3 regions of the Streptomyces sp. NBC_00210 genome follow, and region 1 is predicted to be linked to each of the others. Evidence: riboswitches for the same ligand, from Rfam matches in the RefSeq annotation. Region 1 holds a riboswitch; each other region holds the start of a gene.

Region 1 (6,075 bases):
TGGGCGGTGTGCGGGCAGGGACGCTCGGCCCCCGTCCCGCACACCGCGTGGTGTTGTCTTCAGGACCCCGTGACGCCAGGACGTGGCATCACGAAGTCCGGATGTCAGACGGCGAGCGCCTGGGCACGGCGCTTCACCTCCGTGCCGCGATTCTCGCTGAGCGCCTGCGCGGGCGTGCCCGGCAGGGTCGGGTCGGGAGTGAAGAGCCACTCCAGCATCTCTTCGTCGGTGAAGCCGTCGTCCTTCAGGAGCGTCAGGGTCCCGGCGAGACCCTTGACCACCTTGTTGCCGTCGATGAAGGCGGCAGGCACCTGAAGCGCCCGGTTCTCACCGCGGCGCACGGCGATCAGCTGGCCCTCCTTGACCAGCTGCCGTACGCGTGTCACCTCGACATCGAGCATTTCCGCGATGTCGGGAAGGTGGAGCCAGGCGGGGACGAGAGCATCGATTTTTGCGTCAATCTCGGTCACAGGACAAGCGTGCCATCCCGGACTGACAGTCGGTAGCCGGACCCCTCGTGCGGCAGCTCGCTGCCCCCTAGACAGCCGCCGCCTTCAGAGGGACGGACAGGTCTGCCGCGAGGTCCGGATCCAGCCGCGCGCCGGACAGGATGAGCTTGCGCCCCTGCGCCAGGTCACGGGCCCTGCCCACGGCGAGCAGCGCGACCAGCGCACCCTCGCGCAGCCAGAGCACCGACCAGGAGGCGTCGGCCGGATCACCCCGCCACACCATGGTGTCGGCGGCGGTGTGATGGCCCGCGTACTGCACAAAGCGGCCGAACTGCTCGGACCAGAAATACGGCACCGGGTCATAGACCTGCGGGGCCTCGCCCACGACGTTGGCGGCCACCGTGCGCGGCCCCTGCAGGGCGTTGTCCCAGTGGTGCACGAGCAGCCGCTCGCCGTAGCGGGCGGACGGGAAGGAGGCGCAGTCCCCCACCGCGTACACGTCGGGCAGCGAGGTGCGCAGATACTCGTCCGCGGTGATTGCTCCGTCCGGGCCGAGCCCGATGCCGGAGCCCGCGAGCCAGCCGGTGGCGGGGCGCGCGCCGATGCCCACGACCACCGCCCCGGCCGGGAGCAGGCGGCCGTCCGCCAGGATCACCGTGCCCGGCTCGATGTCGGCCACGCGCGCGTGGGTGATCAGTTCGGCGCCGTACTCCGCGTACCAGTGGGCCATCGGGGCGGTGATCTCGGCAGGCAGGGCGCCCGCGAGGGGGCGGTCGGCGGCCTCGACGACGATCACGGCGCAGCCCGCCTCCCGGGCCGCCGTCGCGAACTCCGCGCCGATCCAGCCTGCGCCGACGACCACGACGTCGTGCTGCTGCGCGAGTACGGGGCGCAGCCGCTCGGCGTCGTCGAGGGTGCGCAGCAGATGGACGCCGGGGACGCCTTCGGTGCCGGGCAGGGTGATCGGCTCGGCACCGCTGGCGATGACCAGGACGTCGTACGGGACGGGCCCCGCCTCGGTGTCCAGTTCATGCGCGGCCGGGCGCACGCCGGTCACCTCGCAGCCCAGCCGCAGTTCGATGTCGAGCGCCTCGAAGTCGACCTCGAAGGCCGACCCCTCCGCCTTGCCGAGCAGGATCGCCTTGGAGAGCGGCGGTCTGTCGTACGGCTGGTGGGGCTCGGCGCCGATCAGGGTGACCGGTCCGGTGAAGCCCTGCTCGCGCAGCGCCACCGCGGTCTGCACGCCGGCCATTCCCGCGCCGACGACGACCACGCGGCGCCCGCCCTGTGCTGTCTGCTGCTGCTCGCTCACCCTGCAACCTTAACGATCTGACGACCCGTCAGGAAGTCGGGATCCGCGACGCCGCTCACCCCGCACTCCCTTACTGCGAGCTGATGGCTGGGGTTAGGGTGGCGACCGTAAGGCACTCGCGGGAGCCCGGACGCACCGGGCTGAGAGGGAGGCTGGCGGCCTCCGACCGTACGAACCTGATCCGGGTCATGCCGGCGAAGGGAGGGGCTGGACGCCCATGTCGCGTATTTCCGAAACGCGCACTTCAGACGTCCTCGTCATCGGGGGCGGAATCATCGGCCTGGTCACGGCCTGGCGCGCGGCACAGCGCGGACTGCGGGTCGCCGTCGCCGATCCGGAGCCGGGCGGCGGCGCCGCGCAGGTCGCCGCGGGCATGCTCGCCGCCGTCACCGAGCTGCACTACGGCGAGCAGCTGCTGCTCGGTCTCAATCTGGAGTCCGCCAGACGCTATCCCGCATTCGTCGCCGAGCTGGCGGAGGCGAGCGGGCAGCGCCTCGGGTACCGCGCCTGCGGGACACTCGCCGTCGCGCTGGATGCCGACGACCGCGCGCATCTGCGTGAACTGCACACCCTGCAACGCCAGTCCGGCCTTCAGTCGGAGTGGCTGACGGGCCGCGAATGCAGACGTCTCGAGCCGATGCTCGCACCCGGCGTACGCGGGGGCCTGCGGGTGGACGGCGATCACCAGATCGATCCGCGCCGACTGGCGGCCGCGCTGCTCACCGCCTGCGAACGGGCCGGGGTGATCTTCCACCGCGGCTGGGCGGAGCGGCTCTCCGTGGTACGGGACCGGGCGGCCGGGGCCGTACTGACCGACGGCGACGAGCTCACCGCGGATCAGGTCGTCCTGGCGGGCGGCAGCCTGAGCGGCAGGCTCGGCGGCTTGCCGGCGGACGTACTGCCTCCCGTGCGGCCGGTGAAGGGCCAGGTCCTGCGGCTGACCGTGCCCCCCGCGTACGCGCCCTTCCTCTCCCGGACCGTGCGGGCCGTGGTGCGCGGCAGCAATGTCTATCTGGTGCCGCGCGAGAACGGCGAGCTGGTCGTCGGCGCGACCAGCGAGGAGCTCGGCTGGGACACCACGGTCACCGCGGGCGGCGTGTACGAGCTGCTGCGCGACGCGCACGAGCTGGTGCCCGGCATCACCGAGCTGCCGCTCACCGAGACCCGCGCGGGGCTGCGCCCCGCCTCCCCCGACAACGCCCCGCTGCTGGGTCCGACCGCGCTGCCCGGTCTGCATCTGGCCACCGGGCACTACCGCAACGGGGTGCTGCTGACCCCCGTCACCGGCGATGTGCTGGCCGAGCTGCTGGTCACCGGCGCGCTGCCGGACGAGGCCCGCGCCTTCACGCCGCGCCGTTTCTCTCCCGTACCTCTGGAGCAGCCCGCATGAACGTCTCCGTCAACGGCGAGGCCCGCGAGCTCACCGCCGGAACCACCCTGGACACCCTGGTCACGGCCCTCACCGCCGCTCCCGCCGGGGTCGCCGCCGCCGTCAACGAAGCGGTCGTCCCGCGCAGCGAGTGGTCGGGCACGCTGCTCGGCGACGGCGACCGCGTCGAGGTCCTCACCGCAGTGCAGGGAGGCTGATCAACCATGGCCGACGACCGTCTCACCATCGGTGACACCGTCCTCAACTCCCGCCTGATCATGGGTACGGGCGGGGCACCGAGCCTCGACGTGCTCGAACGCTCCCTCGTGGCGAGCGGCACCGAGCTCACCACCGTCGCGATGCGCCGCCTCGACCCGACTGTCCAGGGCTCCGTGCTGTCCGTCCTGGAGAAGCTGAACATCCGGGTCCTGCCCAATACGGCGGGCTGCTTCACCGCGGGCGAGGCCGTGCTGACCGCCCGCCTCGCGCGCGAGGCGCTCGGCACGGACTGGATCAAGCTGGAGGTCGTCGCGGACGAACGGACCCTGCTGCCCGATCCGATCGAGCTGCTCGACGCGGCCGAGACGCTGGTCGACGACGGCTTCACGGTGCTGCCGTACACCAATGACGATCCGGTGCTGGCGCGGAAGCTTCAGGACGTGGGGTGTGCGGCGATCATGCCGTTGGGCTCGCCGATCGGCTCCGGTCTGGGTATCCGCAATCCGCACAACTTCCAGCTGATCGTCGAACACGCGCGCGTGCCGGTCGTGCTGGACGCGGGAGCGGGCACCGCGTCGGACGCGGCGCTGGCGATGGAGCTGGGCTGCGCGGCGGTGATGCTGGCGTCGGCGGTGACCCGGGCGCAGGAACCGGTGCTGATGGCGGAGGCGATGCGGCACGCGGTGGAGGCGGGCCGCCTCGCGTACCGGGCGGGCCGCATTCCGCGCCGCCACTTCGCGGAGGCGTCCTCGCCGCACGAGGGCCGCGCGGCCCTGGACCCGGAACGCCCGGCGTTCTGACCGCTGCGGCCGTTTCCGTAACCGGGGCTCCGCCCAGGACCCCCACGCGTCAAAACGCCGGACGGGCTGAACTTTCAGCCCCGCCGGCGTTTGAGGCGCTGAGGGTCCCCCCACGCCCGCAGGGCGTAGGGGGCGGGTCCGGGGGCGGAGCCCCCGGGAAAGGCCACCGCTGTCACAGCTCGGCTGCAGTACGGCCCCGGTCCCGCCCGGGGCGTCTGGCCTGTCCGTGGTGACTCGTAGAATCTCCCGCGTGGATACGACCCTCAAGGACCCCCTCGTCGGGCAGGTGCTCGACGGCCGCTACCGCGTCGACGCGCGCGTCGCCGTCGGCGGTATGGCCACGGTCTACCGGGCCGTCGACACCCGACTCGACCGGGTGCTCGCGCTCAAGGTGATGCACCCCGCCCTCGCCACCGACGCGTCCTTCGTGGAGCGCTTCATCCGCGAGGCCAAGTCCGTGGCGCGCCTCGCCCACCCCAATGTGGTCGCGGTCTTCGACCAGGGCGCCGAGGGTGCGTACGTCTATCTCGCCATGGAGTACGTCGCGGGCTGCACCCTGCGCGACGTACTGCGCGAGCGTGGGGCGCTCCAGCCGCGCGCCGCGCTCGACATCCTGGAGCCCGTGCTGGCCGCCCTCGGCGCCGCGCACCGGGCAGGGTTCGTCCACCGGGACATGAAACCGGAGAACGTGCTGATAGGAGACGACGGCCGGGTCAAGGTCGCCGACTTCGGTCTCGTACGTTCCGTCGGCTCGGTCACCAACACCACCGGCACGGTGCTGGGCACGGTCTCCTATCTCGCCCCCGAGCAGATCGAGCACGGCACGGCCGACACCCGCGCCGATGTGTACGCCTGCGGGGTCGTCCTCTACGAGATGCTGACCGGTGCCAAGCCGCACGCCGGGGACACCCCCGCCCAGGTGCTCTTCCAGCATCTGAACGAGGCCATGCCGGCGCCCTCCGCGCAGTTCCCCGGACTCGCCGTCGAGCTCGACGAGCTGGTCGCGGTTGCCACCGCCCGCAACCCCGAGGTCCGTCCGCACGACGCGGTGGCGCTGCTGGCGCAGGTCCGCGAGGCCCGTGCGGCGCTCGGCGACGAGCAGCTGGACATGGTGCCGCCGCGTGCGCGTACCGAAGTTCCGGCCGAGCACCCGGCGCAGAGCGGGACGACCGGCGAGAGCGCGGGCAAGGTCCCCTCCTCGTCCGAGGACCGTACGGATGTCATCCCGCGGTTGATCTCCCGCGAGGAACCACCGGTGGACCACACCGCCCGGCTGGTGATGCCGCCCCCGCAGCCGCCGCACCAGCCCGAGCCGCCCCGCCTCCTGGGCGTCCCGCGGCGCGGCATGCTCGCGATGCTGGTCGCCGTCCTGCTCGTGCTCGGCGTGGGCGCCGGCGTCTGGTACATCAACTCGGGTCAGTTCACCCGCGTACCGGCCCTCATCGGCAAGACCGAGAAGGACGCCAGGCAGCAGCTGAAGAGCGCCGGACTCGGCGTGAAGAATGTGCGGTACGACTTCAGCGAGACGGTCGAGCGCGGCACGGTGATCAATAGCGTCCCCGCGATCAATCAGCGCATCCGCGGCAACGACTCCGTGACGCTCATCGTCTCGCGCGGCCCGGAGATCGTCAGGGTTCCCGACGTCGAGAACATGCCGCTCAAGAAGGCCGAGCAGCAGCTGCGGAAGGTCGGCCTGGCACCGGGTGTGATCACCAAGTCCTTCAGCGACGAGATCGAGCAGGGCTCGGTGATCAGTACGGACCCTGCGGCCGGTACCGGACGCAGCCCCGACTCCGCGGTCGCCCTCGTCGTCAGCCGGGGCGCCCCGGTCGATGTCCCGGATGTGACCGGCGAGTCGGTGGAGGATGCCACCAGCAAGCTCGAAGGCGCCGGCTTCAAGGTCAAGGTCGCCTCCGAGCAGATCAA
Region 2 (6,075 bases), 4.0 Mb from region 1:
ACGCTGCTGCCGGGGCATGGCGGCATCATGGACCGGCTGGACTCGCTGCTGCCCACGGCTCCGGTCGTATGGCTGCTGATGGTGATCTTCGTAGGCGGCGGCTGACCTGCGCGTTTATGCGTCAGGGGCTGGTTGTCCACAGGGCGGCCGGCCCCTCTTCGTATCTCTGCGACACTGGTAGGACCATGCCCAAGCCCGGAGAACTCACTTTCGTCGCGCCCCGCGGAGCCAAAAAGCCGCCGCGGCACCTCGCCGACCTCACACCCGCCGAGCGCAAGGACGCCGTCGCCGCGATCGGCGAGAAGCCGTTCCGCGCCAAGCAGCTCTCGCAGCACTACTTCGCGCGGTACGCCCACGACCCCGCCCAGTGGACCGACATCCCCGCCACCGCGCGCGAGAAGCTCGCCACTGAGCTGCTGCCCGATCTGATGTCCGTCGTACGGCACATCTCGTGCGACGACGACACCACCCGCAAGACCCTGTGGCGCCTGCACGACGGCACCCTCGTCGAGTCCGTGCTGATGCGTTACCCGGACCGGGTGACCATGTGCATCTCGTCGCAGGCCGGCTGCGGGATGAACTGTCCCTTCTGTGCCACCGGGCAGGCCGGGCTCGACCGCAATCTTTCGACCGCCGAGATTGTGCACCAGATCGTCGACGGCATGCGCGCCCTGCGCGACGGCGAGGTTCCGGGAGGCCCCGCGCGGCTGTCCAACATCGTCTTCATGGGCATGGGCGAGCCGCTCGCCAACTACAAGCGGGTCGTCGGCGCGGTCCGCCGGCTCACCGACCCCGAGCCCGACGGCCTCGGGCTCTCGCAGCGCGGGATCACCGTCTCCACCGTCGGCCTCGTGCCCGCGATGCTGCGCTTCGCCGACGAGGGCTTCAAATGCCGTCTCGCCGTCTCGCTGCACGCGCCGGACGACGAGCTGCGCGACACCCTGGTCCCGGTCAACACGCGCTGGAAGGTGCGGGAGGTGCTGGACGCCGCCTGGGAGTACGCGGAGAAGTCGGGCCGCCGTGTCTCCATCGAGTACGCGCTGATCAGGGATATCAACGATCAGGCATGGCGGGGCGATCTGCTGGGACGCATGCTCAAGGGCAGGCGGGTCCATGTGAACCTGATCCCGCTCAACCCGACGCCCGGTTCGAAGTGGACGGCATCCCGTCCCGAGGACGAGAAGGCGTTCGTGGAGGCCATCGCGGCCCACGGTGTGCCCGTGACCGTACGGGACACCCGTGGCCAGGAGATCGACGGAGCGTGCGGACAGCTGGCCGCCTCCGAGCGCTGACCTTGTAACCTGGCCTCGAAACATCTGCATATTCCGACAGGGGAGCGCCACAGCGCTGAGAGTGCGGTGCCAGTCACACCGCAGACCCTCTGAACCTTGCCCAGGTCATTCTGGGTAGGAAGTTCGGTCGTTACTCAAGCTGTTGCGCCCTGCCCGGATCCTGCCTCAGGACCGGGCAGGGCCGCGTCTCTTCCTGGTCATCTCCAGGAGGAATCTCAGTGAGCACCACCAAGAAGATCACGGTCACGGCGCTCGCCGCGGCCCTGGGCGTCAGTACGCTCGCGGCCTGCGGCAGCGAGCAGCCCAAGGGCTCCGCGTCCGACCGCCCGAAGCAGAAGACCGTGACGCTGGTCAGTCATGACTCGTTCGTCGCCTCCGCGTCCGTGCTGAAGCAGTTCACCAAGGAGACCGGCTACACGGTCAAGGTCCTCAAGAGCGGTGACGCGGGCGCCGCCCTGAACAAGGAGATCCTCACCAAGGGCTCTCCGCAGGGCGATGTCTTCTTCGGCGTCGACAACACCCTGCTCTCGCGCGCCCTCGACAACGGCTTGTTCACGCCCTACGAGGCCAAGGGCCTGGCCCAGGTGCCCGACGAGGTGCAGCTCGACAAGGACAAGCACCGCGTTACGCCTGTCGACACCGGCGACATCTGCGTCAACTACGACAAGAAGTACTTCGCGGACAAGAAGCTGGCCCCGCCGCAGTCCTTCGACGACCTGATCAAGCCCGAGTACAAGAACCTGCTGGTCACGGAGAATGTCGCGACCTCCTCGCCCGGTCTCGGCTTCCTGCTCGGCTCGGTCGGCAAGTACGGCGAGGACGGCTGGCAGGACTACTGGAAGAAGCTGAAGGCCAACGGCGTCAAGGTCGTCGACGGCTGGGAGCAGGCGTACAACGAGGAGTTCTCCGGCTCGGCGGGCGGCAAGAAGGCCAAGGCGGACCGGCCGCTGGTCGTCTCGTACGCATCCAGCCCGCCCGCCGAGGTGCTCTTCGCCAAGCCGCAGCCGGCCCAGGCGCCCACCGGCGTCTCGACCGGAACCTGCTTCCGCCAGACAGAGTTCGCCGGTCTCCTCAAGGGCGCCAAGAACGAGGAGGGCGGCAAGGCACTCCTGGACTTCCTGATCTCCAAGCAGTTCCAGGAGGACATGCCGCTCAACATGTTCGTCAACCCGGTGGTGAAGGGGGCGAAGGTGCCCGAGCTGTTCACCAAGTTCGGCGCGGTCGTCGACAAGCCGGAGACCGTCGCTCCCGACAAGATCGCCAAGAACCGTGAGCAGTGGGTCCAGTCATGGTCCTCGCTCGTAGTGAAGTAACGAAGTCCGTCCGCGGGAGCGCGCCGGGCGCGCTCCGCGGGAACGCGGCGCGGCTCGGGCTGATGGTCGTGCCCGTCGCGTTCTTCGCGGTCTTCTTCGCCTATCCCGTCAGCGCGATCGTCGGCCGCGGCCTCCAGATCGACGGAGTGTGGCAGTTCGGGCGGATCGGCGAGGTGATAGGCCGCGCCGACATCCAGCACGTGCTGTGGTTCACCACCTGGCAGGCGCTCGCCTCGACGGCGATCACCATGGTGATCGCGCTGCCCGGCGCGTATGTCTTCGCCCGCCTCGACTTTCCCTTCAAGCGGCTGCTGCGCGCGGTGGTCACCGTTCCGTTCGTGCTGCCGACCGTCGTCGTCGGCACGGCGTTCCTGGCGCTCCTCGGACGCGGCGGGCTGCTCGACGAGCTGTGGGGCATCAGGCTCGACACCACGGTGTGGGCGATTCTGCTCGCGCACGTCTTCTTCAACTACGCAGTGGTCGTACGGACCGTGGGCGGTCTGTGGTCGCAGCTCGACCCGCGGCAGGAGGAGGCCGCCCGGGTGCTCGGAGCCGGGCGCTTCGCCGCCTGGCGAAGGGTGACGCTGCCGGCGCTCGGGCCCGCCGTCGCCGCTGCCGCGCTGATGGTCTTCCTCTTCACCTTCACCTCCTTCGGCGTCGTACAGATCCTCGGCGGGCCGACCTTCGCCACGCTCGAGGTGGAGATCTACCGTCAGACCGCCCAACTGCTGGATCTGTCCACGGCGGCCGTGCTCTCCCTGCTGCAGTTCGCCGCGGTCGGAGCCATCCTCGCCGTGCACGCGTGGACGGTGCGGCGGCGGGAGAGCGCGCTGAAGCTGGTGGACCCGGCGGGGACCGCGCGGCGGCCGCGGGGCGCGGGCCAGTGGGCGCTGCTCGGCGGGGTACTCGCCACGATCCTGCTGCTGGTGCTCGTACCGCTCGGCGTCCTGGTCGAGCGCTCGCTCGACGGGCCCGGCGGCTACGGCTTCGGCTACTTCCGGGCGCTCACTTCCAGTGATGCGAGCGGCGGCACGTTCCTCGTACCGCCCATCGAGGCCGTGGCGAACTCGCTGGAGTACGCACTGGTCGCGACCGGCATCGCGCTGGCCGTCGGCGGACTCGCCGCGGCCGCGCTCACGCGGAAGGCCGGGCGGCTGGTGCGCGGCTTCGACGCACTGCTGATGCTGCCGCTCGGGGTGTCCGCCGTGACCGTCGGCTTCGGCTTTCTGATCACTCTCGACAAGCCGCCGCTCGATCTGCGGGCCTCGTGGATCCTGGTGCCGCTCGCCCAGGCGCTGGTCGGCGTCCCCTTCGTCGTACGCACGATGCTGCCCGTCCTGCGGGCGGTCGACGAACGGCTGCGCGAGGCCGCGGCGGTCCTCGGCGCGTCTCCGCTACGGGTGTGGCGGGAGGTCGACCTGCCGATGGTGCGACGGGCGCTGCTGGTCGCAGCGGGCTTCGCCTTCGCCGTGTCGCTGGGCGAGTTCGGCGCGACCGTCTTCATCGCCAGGCCCGACAATCCGACGCTGCCGGTCGCCGTGGCCCGTCTGCTCGGCCGTCCCGGTGAGCTCAACTACGGTCAGGCGATGGCCCTTTCGACCATCCTGATGGTCGTCTGCGCGGCCGCGCTGCTGCTGCTCGAACGTATCCGGCCCGACCGTTCAGGGGAGTTCTAAATGCTGATGCTGCAGGACGCGACCGTACGGTTCGGGGCAAGGGCGGCGCTCGACGCGGTGGATCTGGAGGTCGCCGACCACGAGATCGTGTGCGTGCTGGGACCCAGCGGCAGCGGCAAGTCCACGCTGCTGCGCGCCGTCGCCGGACTGCAGCGCCTGGACGGCGGCCGGGTGCTGCTCGGCGGCGCCGACCAGGCGGGAGTGAGCGTGCACCGGCGCGGAGTGGGCCTGATGTTCCAGGACCACCAGCTCTTCCCGCAGCGCGACGTGGGCGGAAATGTGGCCTTCGGACTCCGTATGCGCGGCATGGGCCGACGCGAACAGGCCGACCGCGTGGCCGAGTTGCTGGAGCTCGTCGGGCTGCCCGGCGCGCAGCGCCGGGCCGTGGCCTCGCTCTCCGGCGGCGAGCAGCAGCGGGTTGCGCTGGCCAGGGCGCTGGCGCCCGAGCCCCGGCTGCTGATGCTGGACGAGCCGCTCGGCCAGCTGGACCGAGGGCTGCGCGAACGCCTCGTCGTCGAACTGCGCGAGCTCTTCGGACGGTTGGGCACCACCGTCCTCGCCGTCACCCACGACCAGGGCGAGGCCTTCGCGCTCGCCGACCGGGTGGTCGTCATGCGCGACGGCCGGATCGCCCAGGCGGGCACACCGCTCGATGTCTGGCAACGGCCCGCCTCGGCATTCGTGGCGCGCTTCCTCGGCTTCGACAATGTGGTGGCGGCGACGGTGAGCGGCGCCGCGGCGGACACGGTGTGGGGCAAGATCCCGGTGCCGGACGATGCGCGGCAGGGCGAGTGCAAGGTGCTGGTCAGGCCCGCGGGCGTACGGGTCGGCGACGCCGCGGAGGGGCTGCCCTGCACGGTCGAAGGGCTTACGTTCCGGGGCAACCACGTCGCCGTACGGCTGCGGCCTGCCGACGGACCGCCGCTGGAGGCGGAGTGCTCCCTGCGTGACGCGCCGCTGGAAGGTGCGCTGGTCGGGGTGACCTTCGCCGCCGACGACGTGGTGGTGCTCGACTGACCCGCTTCAGGCAAGAGTCGGGGAGCAGTCAACAGTAAAGGGAACAGTCAACAGTCAGGGAACAGTGACGATGAGCAGCTGGCCGTGCGCGGTCAGGGGCTGGGCGTCGACCAGACTGCGCACCCAGCTGACGACGGCGTACCGCCCCGAGCGCATCGGCATCCGCAACGTCACCTCCCGTCCCGGCGAGAGCGGCGGAGTGCCGAGCGCACCCGCGAAGTCGAACGGCGGGATGCTCGTCCCACCCCTGAAGAACGCCACGATGTCCGCCTCGGTGACCGAGTCGTCGACGATGGGATAGAAGCGAGCCTCGTCGACGTGCTCGCGCATGGCATTCACATAGCGGAGGGGCTGCTCGGAAAGGACCCGGCCGCGCAGCGCGAAGCGCGGGGCACCGCCGTCGGATTCGAGGGCCGTCAGAGTGCCGCAGGGGCGCGGCGGCCCGCTGTCGGACTCGGGCGCCCGGACCGTGAGAAGACGTACGTACTCCGCTCCCGGCTCGGGGTTTCGGCCGAGCGCACCCGCGAAGTCCAGATACTCGAGTACGAGATAGCTTCCCGGCCTCAGTCGCAGCGTGAAGTCGGAGTCCGCGCCGGGGTGGGGAGCCGCCCCGCCCAACTGGTCGACGGTGGCCATCAGTTCCCGGGACGCCTGGATGACGGCCGCCGGTTCCTCGGCGGCGAACACCTGCCGCATCCGGGCACGGAACTCGGCCTCGGTCGCCCCGTCGCGCAGCTTGGCGACGCCGACGGTGCCGGTGCGGGGGCTGGTGGTCCG
Region 3 (6,075 bases), 2.1 Mb from region 1:
TCGGCGAACAGGGCCTCATCGATGCCGAGGGCAACTGGGCCGCCGGCCACGCCCGCCTCTGGTTCCTCGGCGACTTCACCGACCGCGGCCCCGACGGCATCGGCGTCATCGATCTCGTCATGCGGCTCTCCGCCGAGGCTGCGGCCGCCGGCGGTTACTGCAAGGCGCTGATGGGCAACCACGAGCTGCTGCTGCTCGGCGCCAAGCGGTTCGGCGACACCCCGGTCAACTCCGGCGCCGGCACCGCCACCTTCCAGGCCGCCTGGCTGCTCAACGGCGGCCAGAAGTCCGACATGGACCGGCTGCAGGAGGTCCACCTCCAGTGGATGGCGCGGCTGGACGCGGTGATCGAGGAGGACGAGCATCTGCTGATGCACTCCGACACGACCGCCTATCTGGAGTACGGCTCCAGCATCGAGGACGTGAACGACAACGTGCACGAGATCCTCACCCGCAATGACGCCGACGAGTGCTGGGACCTGTTCCGCAAGTTCACCAAGCGCTTCGCCTTCCGCGACGAGGCGGGGCCGGAGGCCGTACGTGAACTGCTCGGCGCCTACGGCGGCCGCCGCATCGTGCACGGCCACAGCCCGATTCCGTATCTCCTCGGCGAGGTCGGCACCGAGGACGGCGAGGACGGCGAGCGTCCGGTCGTCGAGGGCCCGCACGTGTACGCGGACGGGCTTGCGATCGCCATGGACGGTGGCGTGACCATGGCCGGAAAGCTCCTTGTCGTCCAACTTCCGCTGCCCAACTGAACCGAGCCCGGCAGGCGATTTACTGAAACCCCCTGTCACCCCGTGCCGTAACCGCTCTACCATCGGCTTATCCGTAGCAGGCTCTCCTCCGTTTCTGCCCAACTGCCCGATCGATGCGGGCGATCCGGCCCTACGGAGCATCGGGGGATGCACATGAACAGCGCTCCGCACCTGCTGACCGAGGACCGCGCCGAGTACGAGCGCATCCTCGACGACGCGCTGCGCAACGCCCATGACCGTCCGGATCTCGCTGCCGTGGGACAGCGACTGAACGCCGAACAACTACGCACGATGGCCCTCAACGCGACGGCACTGATCACCACCGCCGCCGCTGCCGAGTACGAGCACTACATAAAGATCCGCGAGGAGATGCGGGCGCCGACGGCCGCCGACTCCGTGCGCAACTCCGTGCTGGCCCCAGCCGGGGAGGACGAGGACTCCGAGCGCGGCGCGGGATTCACCGCCGTCATAGCCGTGCTGGCCCCCGTGCTCGCGGGGACGGCCGCGCTGATCTTCCTTCTGGTCGGCTACATACTGAAGATGCTCAGCCCCGCGCCGTCCTTCGCCGAGACCCTGGTCTCCGCGGGCTGGTTCTTCGGGGCTCTGACGGCTGTCGCCATTCTGTTCGCAGCGATCGCGCTGCTGCTGACGGCTCTGCGCAACGGCGCTACGCAGGTCCCGGCCGAGGAGTCGACGGGCGAGCTGCCCGACGAGGTGTCCCGTGCCAAGGAGGCCTGGCGGCACGCCCTGCTTGAGCGTGGACTCCTTCCCTTCCTGCGGGCCGCGCTGGCGGACCCCAGCGCCGACCCGACCTCGTCGGCTCCACCGCGCCATGTGAGCCGTATCCCGAAGGTCGGCTACAGCGGCCCGGACTACTCCAGCCCGAACGAGGGCTCGACGGCGGGACAGCGGCCCACTTTCACCAGCCCGGACTTCACCAGCCCGGACTTCGGCGGCCCCGAGCACCAGCCGGAGTGACCCCCGGCCGGCGCTCGGGGCCGAAGACCACTCCGCGCCGGGAGGTCACTCCCCAAGGTCAGTTGATCACCACTGAGCACTGGCCCCACCACCCGAGGGTCAGAGCTCTCCCACTACGTCGACGATGTCCAGGCGGTCCGCGCCTCCAACTTGGCCTGAGGACCACGGAGGCGCGGGCCGTCTGCACGTGAGCCTCAGTCCGCCAGCGGCAGATACACCCGGTTCCCCGCCTCGGCGAACTCCTTCGACTTCCGGAGCATCCCCTCAGCGACCTCCTCGGCCGTCGCTCCCGCAGCCGCAGTACCGCCAAACTGCTCTGTGATGCTTTGGCTAATCTTCATGCTGCAGAACTTCGGGCCGCACATCGAGCAGAAGTGCGCGGTCTTCGCCGGCTCGGCCGGCAGCGTCTCGTCGTGGAACTCCCGTGCCGTGTCCGGGTCGAGGGCCAGGTTGAACTGGTCCTCCCACCGGAACTCGAAGCGCGCGTCGGACAGCGCGTCGTCCCACTCCTGCGCGCCCGGGTGACCCTTGGCGAGGTCGGCGGCATGTGCCGCGATCTTGTAGGTGATGACGCCGGTCTTCACGTCGTCGCGGTTGGGCAGGCCCAGGTGCTCCTTGGGCGTCACGTAGCAGAGCATCGCCGTGCCCCACCAGGCGATCATGGCCGCCCCGATGCCGGAGGTGATGTGGTCATACGCCGGGGCCACGTCCGTGGTGAGCGGGCCGAGCGTATAGAAGGGGGCCTCCTCGCAGATCTCCTGCTGGAGGTCGATGTTCTCCTTGATCTTGTGCATCGGGACGTGACCGGGGCCTTCGATCATCGTCTGCACATTGAAACGCTTGGCGATCGTGTTGAGTTCCCCGAGCGTGCGCAACTCAGCGAACTGCGCCTCGTCGTTGGCGTCCGCGATCGAGCCGGGCCGCAGTCCGTCACCGAGGGAGTACGTCACGTCGTACGAGGCGAGGATCTCGCAGAGCTCCTCGAAGTTCTCGTACAGGAACGACTCCTTGTGGTGCGCCAGGCACCAGGCCGCCATGATCGAGCCGCCGCGCGAGACGATGCCGGTCTTGCGGTTGGCAGTCAGCGGGACGTACGGCAGCCGCACGCCCGCGTGGACCGTCATGTAGTCCACGCCCTGCTCGGCCTGCTCGATGACCGTGTCCTTGTAGATCTCCCAGGTCAGCTCCTCGGCCTTGCCGTCGACCTTCTCCAGCGCCTGGTAGAGCGGCACGGTGCCGATCGGCACGGGGGAGTTGCGCAGCACCCACTCGCGGGTGGTGTGGATGTTGCGGCCGGTGGAGAGGTCCATGACGGTGTCCGCGCCCCAGCGGGTCGCCCAGGTCATCTTCTCCACCTCCTCCTCGATGGAGGAGGTGACCGCGGAGTTGCCGATGTTGGCATTGACCTTCACCAGGAACCTCTTGCCGATGATCATCGGCTCGATCTCCGGGTGGTTGACGTTGGCGGGCAGGACCGCACGGCCTGCCGCGATCTCCTCACGTACGACCTCGGGGGCGACGTTCTCGCGGATCGCGACGTACTCCATCTCCGGCGTGATCTCGCCACGTCGGGCGTACGCGAGCTGCGTCACCGCCACTCCGGCGCGGCCCCGGCGGGGCTGCCGCGGGCGGCCGGGGAAGACCGCGTCGAGGTTGCGCAGACCGCCGCGCGGCGAGGTGTGCTTGATCCCGTCGTCCTCGGGGCGGACCGGTCGGCCCGCGTACTCCTCGGTGTCGCCGCGGCCGATGATCCAGTTCTCCCGCAGCGGCGCCAGACCGCGGCGGACGTCGGTCTCGACGCTCGGGTCGGTGTACGGACCGGACGTGTCGTACAGCGTCACGTCCTTGCCGTTGGTGAGGTGCACCTGGCGGACCGGCACCCGGAGGTCGGGGCGCGAGCCCTCGACGTACCCCTTGTGCCAGCCCGGCTTGCGCTCGTCCTGGCTGGTGGCAGGCGTGCGTGCATCCTGAACGGTCATGAGACCTACTCCCTACGCCGGCATTACCCGGTAACAGGTTCGGCGGTCGACGCAGCGGCTTCCGTACGTCTCGTACGGAGGTCAGCGCCCTCTCAGCCCGGTGCTCCGAGCTCCCGCGTGTGCAAAGGTGCCACCACGCTAGCGCCATTTCTGGCGTGCTGAACAGAGGGGTCCTCTCGTTCTTGCGATGATCGGTCGGTGACAACGCCGCCGACCTCATCGCCGCAGCAGCCCGAGTCCCATGGCCATTCCCACAGCCATGGGCCCGCCGCGCCCGTCTCGCTACACCTCCGCAAGGTCATTGCCGCGGTGCTGATTCCTTTCGCCGCCGCGGTCGTCGTGGGCCTGGTCGTGCTCTGGCCGGGCGGCGCCCCCGGCCATGAGCGCACGGGCGTCGGCTTCGACCGGCAGACCCAGCAGGGCAAGGTCACGCAGGTCGAGAAGGTCAACTGCAAGGACGTGAACGTCGCGGTCCCGCCGACCGGTGACACATCCACGCCCGAGGGACGTGAGGCGGTCAATTCCCAGAAGGGCAGCTGCAAGAAGGCGACGATCGAGGTCACCACCGGCAAGGACAAGGGCCGCACCTTCAGCGAGATCATCCAGCCCGACGCATCACGGCAGTTGAGCGAGGGCCAGGGCGTGGTGGTGGCGTACGCCCCCGACGCGCCCCGCGATCTGCAGTACTCCGTGACCGATGTGAACCGGAAGTTCCCGATTACGGTACTGGCCGGGATCTTCGCCCTCGCGGTGGTGGTGGTGGGACGGATGCGCGGCGTGATGGCTCTGATCGCGCTCGCGGCCTCCTTCGCCGTCCTGACGCTGTTCATCCTGCCCGCTATCCTGCAGGGCTCCAATCCACTGATCGTCGCGGTGGTCGGAGGCGGCGCGATCATGCTGATCGCGCTCTATTTGTGCCACGGTCTCAGCGCGCGCACCTCGGTCGCGGTCCTCGGCACACTGGTCTCGCTGCTGCTGACCGGACTGCTCGGCTCGCTCTTCATCGGCTGGGCGAGCCTGACCGGCAACACCGACGACAACACCGGCCTGATCCACGGCCTGTACCCGAACATCGACATGAGCGGTCTGCTGCTCGCCGGCGTCATCATCGGCTCGCTCGGCGTGCTCGACGACGTGACGGTGACCCAGACCTCGGCGGTGTGGGAACTGCACCAGGCGGACCCGGACATGGGCCCGCGAAGGCTCTACCGGGCCGGTATGCGGATCGGCCAGGACCACATCGCCTCCGTCGTCAACACGCTCGTACTGGCTTACGCGGGCGCGGCGTTGCCGCTGCTGCTGCTCTTCTCGATCGCGCAGAGCAGCGTGGGGACGGTGGCCAACAGTGAACTGGTGGCGGAGGAGATCGTACGGATGCTGGTGGGGTCGATCGGCCTGGTCGCCTCGGTGCCGGTGACCACCGCGCTCGCGGGGCTGGTGGTCTCCGCCGACCGGCCGGGGGCGTCTGCGAAGGCCGGCAGATCGCCGGTGCGGGGCGGCAGCGGCCGTCGCCGCAAGAGGTAGCCCACCGAGCACGCGATGTGGCACGGGACCAAGCAGACGGGCGGTGGGCTCAGCCGGCGTTCTCCTCGGCGAGGATGCGCCCCAGCGCATCTTCGAGACTGACCTCGAAGTCACCGAACGTACGCTCCTGCCCCAGTGGCACCAGCTTGTCGGTGCGGTCGAGGAAAGCCACGAGCGGCGCCACGCCCACCCGGAACCGCGCCCGGTCGCAACCGACCTGGAGCTGGATGACGACATCGGAAAGCCCCTCGGGCCCGGTCGGCGTGATGCGCACATCACCGTCCCCGCTCGGCCCGTTGATCCCGTCGAGCAGCAACTCCCGGCCGAAGGCCCAGGTCACCGGGGCGTCCCCGGGCAGATGGAAGGTCATCCGCACCGCGAACGGATCCCCCGTCTCGTACCGGAGCTCCACCGGGATCCGGAATGAGAGCTCCTCGGAGACAAGGAAGTTCATCAGGACCTCGGCCTGGACCGACTGGCGCATCTTGTAACCCCACATTGGATCAAGCACTGAACACATAACTCGGCTCAAAACGGCCAGGAATGATCCGCCATGGCCCTCTTGACGCAATCGTCCAGTAAGCGCTAAGTGATCACAAGGAGTGATTTTTCAGATACTGATAGAGAACACAAGGGAGTTGAGCAGCCTCTCCATGGCTTTGCACAGCTCATCGATGGCGAGATGTGGTCATTCCGGATTGTGGAGAGAGCCGCCCGAGGCGAGCCGCCCGACCGCGTCGCCGAGGACGAACACGCCCTTCTCACGGCGCAGATAGTCCTCGTGTGTCAGGGTGCGCAGCAGGTGGTACGCGGTGGGAAGCGGGAGCCCCGCCTCG

What was found. Region 1 has a riboswitch for thiamine pyrophosphate ahead of thiO (glycine oxidase ThiO). Riboswitches for the same ligand answer to the same signal wherever they lie in the genome.
Region 2: another riboswitch for thiamine pyrophosphate. It lies ahead of OG729_RS10975 (thiamine ABC transporter substrate binding subunit); the one in region 1 lies ahead of thiO (glycine oxidase ThiO).
Region 3: another riboswitch for thiamine pyrophosphate. It lies ahead of thiC (phosphomethylpyrimidine synthase ThiC); the one in region 1 lies ahead of thiO (glycine oxidase ThiO).

Annotation. Positions count from the first base shown of each region.
Region 1 covers NZ_CP108120.1:6,462,020-6,468,094, reverse strand. Annotated here, with positions in the region: gene OG729_RS29215 (Rv2175c family DNA-binding protein) at 105-470, opposite strand; gene OG729_RS29210 (NAD(P)/FAD-dependent oxidoreductase) at 538-1,761, opposite strand; TPP riboswitch at 1,870-1,981, shown strand; gene thiO (glycine oxidase ThiO) at 1,979-3,151, shown strand; gene thiS (sulfur carrier protein ThiS) at 3,148-3,348, shown strand; gene OG729_RS29195 (thiazole synthase) at 3,355-4,149, shown strand; gene pknB (Stk1 family PASTA domain-containing Ser/Thr kinase) at 4,400-6,075, shown strand, end outside.
Region 2 covers NZ_CP108120.1:2,461,691-2,467,765, reverse strand. Annotated here, with positions in the region: gene OG729_RS10985 (phosphatidate cytidylyltransferase) at 1-105, shown strand, start outside; gene rlmN (23S rRNA (adenine(2503)-C(2))-methyltransferase RlmN) at 186-1,292, shown strand; TPP riboswitch at 1,321-1,431, shown strand; gene OG729_RS10975 (thiamine ABC transporter substrate binding subunit) at 1,511-2,605, shown strand; gene OG729_RS10970 (ABC transporter permease) at 2,668-4,281, shown strand; gene OG729_RS10965 (ABC transporter ATP-binding protein) at 4,282-5,298, shown strand; gene OG729_RS10960 (hypothetical protein) at 5,353-6,075, opposite strand, start outside.
Region 3 covers NZ_CP108120.1:4,383,518-4,389,592, reverse strand. Annotated here, with positions in the region: gene OG729_RS19865 (metallophosphoesterase) at 1-758, shown strand, start outside; gene OG729_RS19860 (hypothetical protein) at 906-1,736, shown strand; gene thiC (phosphomethylpyrimidine synthase ThiC) at 1,931-3,715, opposite strand; TPP riboswitch at 3,708-3,842, opposite strand; gene OG729_RS19850 (YibE/F family protein) at 3,914-5,239, shown strand; gene OG729_RS19845 (SsgA family sporulation/cell division regulator) at 5,289-5,723, opposite strand; partial or broken gene OG729_RS19840 (helix-turn-helix domain-containing protein) at 5,949-6,075, opposite strand, start outside.